Regions from separate parts of the Klebsiella sp. PK18 genome, predicted to be linked through region 3. Evidence: predicted binding sites of a transcription regulator. Region 3 holds the regulator's gene; each other region holds the start of a gene.
The links. The regulator Fur, encoded in region 3, represses iron uptake genes when iron is present. The targets are predictions, from matches to a motif close to ATAATAATGAGAACNACTATCAA.

Region 1: AC3EMD_RS25770 (TonB-dependent siderophore receptor) is a predicted target of Fur. The motif match lies at 1,252-1,274, and genes of this name have one in related genera.
Region 2: exbB (tol-pal system-associated acyl-CoA thioesterase) is a predicted target of Fur. The motif match lies at 1,243-1,265, and genes of this name have one in related genera.
Region 4: fes (enterochelin esterase) is a predicted target of Fur. The motif match lies at 694-716, and genes of this name have one in related genera.

Annotation. Positions count from the first base shown of each region.
Region 1 covers NZ_CM173493.1:5,260,455-5,262,658, forward strand. The annotation lists gene AC3EMD_RS25770 (TonB-dependent siderophore receptor) at 1-988, opposite strand, end outside; gene AC3EMD_RS25775 (MltF family protein) at 1,577-2,204, shown strand, end outside.
Region 2 covers NZ_CM173493.1:732,166-734,369, forward strand. The annotation lists gene metC (cystathionine beta-lyase) at 1-1,076, opposite strand, end outside; gene exbB (tol-pal system-associated acyl-CoA thioesterase) at 1,327-2,058, shown strand; gene exbD (TonB system transport protein ExbD) at 2,065-2,204, shown strand, end outside.
Region 3 covers NZ_CM173493.1:3,899,228-3,901,431, forward strand. The annotation lists gene fldA (flavodoxin FldA) at 83-613, shown strand; gene fur (ferric iron uptake transcriptional regulator) at 905-1,357, shown strand; gene tcuR (tricarballylate utilization LysR family transcriptional regulator TcuR) at 1,485-2,204, shown strand, end outside.
Region 4 covers NZ_CM173493.1:4,015,055-4,017,258, reverse strand. The annotation lists gene fepA (siderophore enterobactin receptor FepA) at 1-517, opposite strand, end outside; gene fes (enterochelin esterase) at 777-1,964, shown strand; gene AC3EMD_RS19590 (MbtH family protein) at 2,013-2,204, shown strand, end outside.

The DNA of each region.
Region 1 (2,204 bases), 1.4 Mb from region 3:
CGCCGGTCCATGTGACGCCGTAAGTTTGCCGGTAGAGACGGTTGGTCTCTTTCCCGTACATACTCTTCACCAGCGTACTGGTATTGGTGTTTTGCGTGTCGCCGGCATAGAGGTTGCCCTGGCGGCTGTAGCCGGCCTCAAACTCCAGGGCCTGCATCGGGGCGAACTCCCAGCGTAGCTTACTGTGAATATCTTTGTTCACCACCCCTTCACGTCCGGCGGGATAAGAACCGGCGTAGGAACCGGTACGCTCCGCTTCATGCCCGGCGTTAATGTCCTGAGCATCAGCCTGGGTTTTACTCAGATTACCCCAGAGATTGAAGCTGACACTGTCCGACAGTGGACCATTGAGGCTAAAGTTGGTACGTTTCGTCGCCCCTTCTTTACGGTGCTGCGGAGCATTCATATAGGTATTCCACGACCCGTGCCATTCTGGCGTGGTCGGTTTGGTCACGATGTTGACGACCCCGCCCATCGCGCCATTACCATAGCGCGCCGCCGCCGGGCCGCGGATCACATCGATATGATCGATCATCTCCGCTGGCACCCAACTGGTATCGCCGCGGGAGTCACGATCGCCGCGCCAGCCATACCGCACCGAGTTACGGCTGGTCACCGGTTTACCATCGACCAGCACCAGCGTATTCTCGGGCCCCATGCCACGGATATCAATTTGCCGGTTGTTGCCGCGCTGACCACTGGTGGAGTTGCCGGTCAGGTTTACCCCAGGTTGCGTACGAATTAACTCCGATACATCGCGGGCGGGGGGATGTTTGCGAATCTCCTCTGCGGTAATGGTCGACACGCCCGGTGCCTGCAGGTTCTGCCTGGCAGCGGTCACCACCATCGTTTCCTCCTGGTTTTCGGCCGTTGGGGTGCTCTTATCGCGCGTCGATTGTTCTGTCATATTCTCTGCCGCCTGCAGCGGCACGCTACAGGCGAGCAAAGGAATGACGATCCCCAGCGGGAAGTGAGACGTGTATTTCATAGAATATGCCCTGTTTTCTGTTGCTGTCGGGCATAACGCCTTCCCCAATTGAAAAAACAATGGGATAAAATACTCGCCTCTGCGCCTCGCCAGATTTTGGCGTAGGTCAGCCCCTTCCCGATAGTCATGGGAATAAGAAAACAGCATGAGGCATAATAAAATTAAGTGCCCTGTTTCATCATTAGAGAAAAAGCGCTGCGCGCTATTCTTTGATAGCGTAATCCAGACAGCGAATAATAAGAGTAATGTGCTGTGCTACGGTAATAAAAATGAGATTCATTATCAAGATGATAATAATCAATATCGGGGAAAAATAAAATAAACACAAATAATCAAACAGTTACAACAAAACAAATGGAGAAGAATAAAATAAAAATATCATCATCTTTTTCTATTTATCATTAAAAACACACATTTCCGCCATATTATCTCCATAGTTAAAGTAAAGATAAAAGCACATTAATAACAAGCGATAAAATGGGAGAAGACTATTTGTCGGCATCGTTATGTTTTTTACGTCCTTGTCGTGCCCGGCTAACGGCAGCCGTTCTGCTAAAATAACCACATCCCCCTGCGGAGTGTTCCTCCATGAACGCCAACTTGCTATCACGCCTGTTTATCGCCTGGCTCACCTGCCTCGCGGCGCTGTTATTCGCCCCTATCCTTCTTGCGGCGGAGGCGGAAAAAGCGCCGCCAATCGCAACCGAAGACAATACGCTGTCGATCCACATCGACGATATGCTGCAGCCATGGAAAGGCGATCTGCCCGGCATGACCGAGCGGCGCACCATTCGGGTATTAACCACCTACAGCAAGACCTTCTTTTTTATTGATAAAGGCACCCAGCGCGGAGCAACCCACGATATCTTTATGGCGCTGGAAAACGATCTGAATAAGCAGTTGGCGAAGGATAAAAAGCTCAAACAGCGCCACCTGAAGCTGCATATCGTTTTTGTGCCGGTCAGCCGGGATAATCTCTTTATCGCGCTTAATGAAGGTAAAGGCGATATTGCGGCTGCCAATCTGACCATCACGCCCTCGCGGGAAGCCCAGGTCGATTTCGCCCAGCCGCTCTACAGCAACGTGAAAGAATTACTGATCTCCGGGCCGGCATCGCCGAAGATCGACAGCCTGGAGCAGCTCTCCGGCCAAACCGTCTTTGTTCGCCGCTCCTCCAGCTATCACGAGAGTCTGCAGGCGCTGAATGCCCGATTTG
Region 2 (2,204 bases), 2.4 Mb from region 3:
CGGATGTGAGCGATTTGCTCCGGCTGATTGGCCAGAATCAGCGATTCAAAGCCGCCCCACGAGTAGGCCATGCTGAACAGGCTGAAGTTGTCGAGATACGCTGCCAGCTCAGCGTCGTTGAGACGCTTGTTGAGCACAAACGAGAACAGCCCGCTGCTGCCGGTAAAATCGCGCTTCCAGAACTCATGGCCTTTACTGCCGGGCAGGGCGGGGTGGTTGACCCGCGCCACCTGCGGATGCTGCGCCAGCCACTCGGCGATGCGCAGGCTGCTTTCATGATGCTGACGCAGGCGCACGCCCAGGGTGCGCAGGCCGCGGCTGGTCATATAGGCGGTATCGGCGTCCAGCATTTGCCCCATCAGATAGGCATTCTCACGCAGCTGCGGCCAGCAGCGCGCGTTCGCCACCGCAGTGCCGACCATGGCGTCGGAATGGCCGATCAGATATTTGGTGCCTGCCTGAATGGAAATATCGATGCCAAAATCCAGCGCTTTGAACAGGATCCCCGCCGCCCAGGTGTTATCGATCATGATAATCGCTTCCGGGGCGACCTGACGCACGGCGGCGACAATCGCTGGCACATCATGCACTTCCATGGTGATGGAGCCAGGCGATTCCAGGAACACCACGCGGGTCTCCGGCCGAATAAGTTGGGCAATATCGGCGCCAATGAGGGGATCGAACCAGCTGGTGGCGACGCCGAGTTTAGCGAGAATTTTGGTACAAAAATCCTGGCTTGGCTCATAGGCGGTATTGGTCATCAGCACATGGTCGCCCTGTTCGACGAACGCCAGGATGGTGTTGGCCACCGCGGCCGCGCCACAGGGGAAGAGGGCGCAGCCGGCGCCGCCTTCCAGCTCGCACATCGCTTCCTGCAGTGAGAAGTGGGTCAGGGTGCCGCGACGCCCGTAGAACAGCTCGCCGTTAGCCCGGTTGCGGGTGGCGTGTTTTTTGGCTTCCACGGTATCGAAAACCAGCGATGACGCGCGCTGGATCACGCTGTTCACTGAGCCCTGGGTATATTTTTTGCTCCGTCCGGCGTTGACCAGCGCGGTATCAAGATGTTTATCAGCCATGTTGATGAACCTGTTTTTATACGTCTGGACGTCTAAACTAGCATGAATCTTCTTTTCTGTACCAGTGCGGCGCCGATACAGGCGAAAATTTTACCAGGCCCGCAGTAAGCCGCTTTTTTACTGCGTGAGCGCAAGGAAAATAAACGTGATTTGCTGCACAGTGTAAATACTAATGAGAACCACTATCAATTCGATGTCGTTTTGATATTATTGTGGGCAGATTTTGTGATTATCGTCGTGGAGATAGAGCGTGGGTAATAATTTGATGCAGGCGGATCTCTCCGTTTGGGGTATGTATCATCATGCCGATATTGTCGTTAAGGTGGTGATGATTGGCCTGATTCTGGCGTCGGTCGTCACCTGGGCCATCTTTTTCGGCAAAGGGGCGGAAATCCTCGCCAGCAAGCGTCGCCTCAAACGTGAACAGCAGCAGCTGGCGGAAGCCCGCTCTCTCGATCAGGCCAGCGATATCGCCAGCGCCTTTGAGGCGAAGAGCCTGACCACCCAGCTTATCAATGAAGCGCAGAACGAACTCGAACTCTCTGCCGGTGCGGAAGACAATGAAGGCATCAAGGAACGCACCGGTTTCCGCCTTGAGCGCCGCGTCGCGGCGGTCGGTCGCCATATGGGGCGCGGCAATGGTTATCTGGCCACCATCGGCGCCATTTCGCCGTTCGTGGGTCTGTTCGGGACCGTCTGGGGCATCATGAACAGCTTTATCGGTATCGCCCAGACGCAGACTACCAACCTTGCGGTGGTAGCGCCGGGCATCGCGGAAGCGCTGCTGGCGACGGCCATCGGCCTGTTCGCCGCCATCCCGGCGGTGGTCATCTATAACATCTTTGCCCGCATGATTGGCAGCTACAAGGCCTCGCTCGGCGACGTCGCCGCTCAGGTGCTGCTGCTGCAAAGTCGCGACCTGGACCTCAGCGCCAGCGGTGTGAAGCCGGTGCGTAGCGCGCAGAAATTACGGGTAGGTTGATCGGCTATGGCGATGCGTCTTAATGAAAATCTGGACGATAACGGCGAAATGCATGAGATCAACGTGACGCCGTTTATCGACGTCATGCTGGTTCTGCTGATTATCTTTATGGTGGCTGCGCCGCTGGCGACGGTTGACGTGAAGGT
Region 3 (2,204 bases):
TGCCTGTTCTGCTATGATTGCCGTTATCTATGGGCATCGCGTCCCTACCACATCATTTAAGTTTCAAGAGGTTATTTTACTCATGGCAATCATCGGCATCTTTTTTGGCAGCGACACCGGCAACACCGAAAATATTGCAAAAATGATTCAAAAGCAGCTTGGTAAAGATGTTGCTGATGTTCACGACATTGCCAAAAGCAGCAAAGAAGACCTGGAAGCCCACGACATTCTGCTGCTCGGTATCCCGACCTGGTACTACGGCGAAGCGCAGTGTGACTGGGACGACTTCTTCCCGACGCTGGAAGAGATCGACTTCAATGGTAAACTGGTGGCGCTGTTCGGCTGTGGCGACCAGGAAGACTACGCAGAATACTTCTGCGACGCGCTGGGCACCATCCGCGACATCATTGAGCCGCGCGGCGCGACCATCGTCGGTCACTGGCCGACAGCCGGGTATCATTTTGAGGCCTCCAAAGGCCTGGCAGATGACGACCACTTCGTCGGCCTCGCCATTGATGAAGACCGCCAGCCGGAGCTGACCAACGAGCGCGTTGAGAAATGGGTGAAGCAGGTTGCCGAAGAGCTGCACCTCGAAGAAATCAAAAACGCCTGATGATTAAGCGGCGCAATCATTGAGTTGCGTCGCATTAATAGACAAAAGCAATCAAACTAATAGCTACAAGTTTTTAACTTTTAATCACATATCTGTACAATGTCCTCTGATTCTACGAGGCACGTGACGCAGTTTGTAGCTGGTGCCTCGTTTTTGACAGCAAACCAGGCCTGATGCTTGCAGTTTTCATTTACCAGTGGCAGTTCTATAATGAGACGCATTACGTCGGGTTAATTTCTGTATGACTTCCGTTGAAGGAAGTAGATCGTTTAGCAACAGGACAGATTCCGCATGACTGACAACAATACCGCATTAAAGAAGGCTGGCCTGAAAGTCACACTTCCTCGACTGAAAATCCTTGAAGTGCTGCAGGAACCGGATAACCATCATGTCAGTGCGGAAGACTTATATAAACGCCTGATCGACATGGGCGAAGAGATCGGTCTGGCGACCGTTTACCGCGTACTCAACCAGTTTGATGATGCCGGTATCGTGACTCGTCATAATTTTGAAGGCGGTAAATCCGTTTTCGAACTGACCCAGCAGCATCACCACGATCACCTGATTTGCCTCGACTGCGGCAAAGTGATCGAATTCAGCGATGACTCGATCGAATTACGCCAGCGTGAAATTGCCTCCCGCCACGGCATCCGCCTGACCAACCACAGTCTGTATCTGTACGGTCATTGTGCGGAAGGTGATTGCCGCGAGGACGAACACGCCCACGACGCGGTGGAAAAATAATTCCCCGCTTCGCTGAGACTGAAAAGCCAACCTGCCGGTTGGCTTTTTTATGGGCGCCTCTGCTGCCCTTACCGCTCTCGTCCCACAGGTGACCTTCCCGCGTCCCCGTTTTGTCCGGAGAGTTGATATGGAACTTCGCCAGCTACGCTATTTTGTGCGCATTGTTGAAACCGGCAGCATGGGGCGCGCCGCGCTTGATCTTAATATCGGCGTCTCGGCGCTCAGCCAGCAGATCGCACGCCTGGAAAACGAACTGGCCATTCGCCTGCTGCAGCGGACCTCCCGCGGGGTCACGCCCACCAGCGCGGGTCTCGCTTTCTACTCGCAGGCACAGCTGGCGCTGCGCCATGCCGATGATGCCATCCTCGCCGCCCGCGAGGCGCGCCTGTCAGGCCACGTTAGCGTCGGCATGGCCCCCAGCACCGCCTCCGTTCTCGGCGTCCCGTTCATCAATGCGATGCGCGAAAGCTATCCCGACGTGCGCCTGCATTTGGTGGAAAGCCTCTCCGGTAATCTGGAGCGGATGATCAACACCCGCCAGCTCGATTTAGCTATCGTTTTCCAGCAGGAAAAGATCCTGCGCTGGAGCGCCAGACCGGTGCTGGAAGAACGCCTGTTCCTGATTGGCACCCATGCGCTGTTGGCCCCCCTGCAGGAGGACCACATCTCCCCTGACCAGCTCACCTCCCTGCCGTTGATTATGCCAAGCCAGGGCCATGGCCATGGCCTGCGCGGCAGGCTGGAGGCAGTTTGCCAGCAGCATCATCTCAGCGTTGAGGTGGTGGCGGACATTGACGGTCTGGCCCTGCTGATGCAGGCCGTGCGCAGCGGACTGGGGGCCACCCTG
Region 4 (2,204 bases), 120 kb from region 3:
TGATGATATTCACCACCCCGCCGGCGGCGCCGTTGCCGTAGCGGGCGGCGGCCGGGCCGCGAATTACTTCGATGCGTTCGATCATCTCCGGCGGCACCCAGCTGGTGTCGCCGCGGGTGTCGCGCTCGCCGCGCCAGCCAAGGCGCACGGAATTGCGGCTGGTGACCGGCTTGCCATCGATCAGGATCAGGGTGTTTTCCGGACCCATGCCGCGGATATCAATCTGGCGGTTATTGCCGCGCTGGCCGCTGGTGGAGTTGCCGGTCAGGTTGACCCCCGGCATGGTGCGAATGATCTCCGAGACGTCGCGCGCCGGCGGGCGTTTGCGGATCTCATCGGCGGTGATGGTGGAGACGCCCGGCGCCTGCAGATTCTGCTCGGCGGCGGTGACCACCATGGTCTCTTCAGCAGCGCTGTTTTTATCGTCGGTGGCGGTTTCCGCTGCGCTTAACGGAAAAGCAACCCCGTAAATTCCCAGATTGACCAGCAAGGCCAGGGATTTGATCCTGTTATTCATTGTTATTCCTGCTCTTTAGTCGCCACGTTCCCCAAACGCCCCTTCCCACCGGGAGGGGAGGCGGCATAAATGTTGCCGGAAGAGGGCAAAGGCACTCCGTCGCTAACTGAATAAGCTCTCTTCGACATGTTTTGTGAAAGACGCGCTTCCCACGGCGCGCTAATACGCTATTGCAAATGCAAATAGTTATCAATAATATTATCAATAAAGAATTACAATTAATTAAAAAAGTCACGCTATACATAGGGTTAATGACAGAATGTTAAGGACAGGAAGCGAGGAGTGGTGGCAAACCCTGCAGGGGCCGCAGTGCCGCGCAGTGGATGACGCCATCGAGGTGACGTTCTGGTGGCGGGATCCGGCGGGGGATGAAACGCACTCTCCGCGCCGTCGGGTATGGCTCTATATCACCGGGGTGACCGACCACCATCAGAATGCGCGGCCGCAATCGCTGACGCGTCTGCCCGGGACCGACGCCTGGTCCTGGCGAACCACCCTGTCGCCGACCTGGCGCGGTAGCTACTGTTTTATTCCCTCCGACCGTGACGATGATTTTTCCCCTGAGGTGTTCAGCGCTGACGCGCCCGACCGCGCGCTGCTGCGCGAAGGCTGGCGCAAACTGCTGCCGCGGGCGATAGCCGATCCGCTGAACCCGCACAGCTGGCAGGGCGGACGCGGCCATGGCGTGTCGGCCCTGGAGATGCCGCAGGCGCCCGCGCAGCCCGGCTGGGACCAGTTTAATGAGGCGCATCCTCCCGCCCGATGCCTTGAGTGGCGCAGCGCGCGTCTGGGCAACCATCGCCGGGTCTGGATCTACACCACCGGCGAGGCCGTCGACCCGCAAACGCGGCCCCTGGCGATCCTGCTCGACGGCCAGTTCTGGGCCGAGAGCATGCCGGTGTGGTCGCCGCTGGCCGCGCTGACCAACGAGGGGAGTCTGCCGCCGGCGGTCTACCTGCTGATCGATGCGATCGACAACCAGCGCCGCGGGGTTGAGCTGCCCTGTCACCGCGATTTCTGGCTGGCGGTGCAGGAGGAGCTCCTGCCGCTGATCCGCGGCCATGCCCCGTTCAGCGACCGCCCGGAGCGGACAGTGGTGGCCGGGCAAAGCTTCGGCGGCCTGGCGGCGATGTTCGCCGCCCTCAACTGGCCGCAGCGCTTTGGCTGCGTACTCAGCCAGTCAGGCTCGTACTGGTGGCCGCATCGCGATGGCTGCGGGACGGGCTTTATCGGCGAACAGCTTCGCCAGGGTGAGGTGTCCGCGGCCGGGCTGCGCATCTGGCTGGAAGCGGGCCAGCGTGAACCGATTATTTTTCGCGCCAACCAGGCGCTGTTGGCGCAACTCACTACGACACAGCAGACGATTTTCTGGCGTCAGGTTGACGGCGGGCATGATGCGCTTTGCTGGCGCGGCGGGCTGACGGCAGGGCTTATCCAGCTCTGGTAGCCTCTGCTGTCGCACCCTTAGCACCGCGCTTTACGACAGGAGTTTGATATGCAATTCAGTAACCCCTTCGACAATCCGCAAGGGCAGTTTTACATTCTGCGCAATGATCAGCAGCAGTACAGCCTGTGGCCGGCGCACTGCGACCTGCCTGCCGGCTGGGCGGTGGTGTGCCCCCCGCAGTCGGCCGAGGCCTGCAACGCCTGGCTGGCGGCCAACTGGTCAACCCTGACCCCCGCCCAT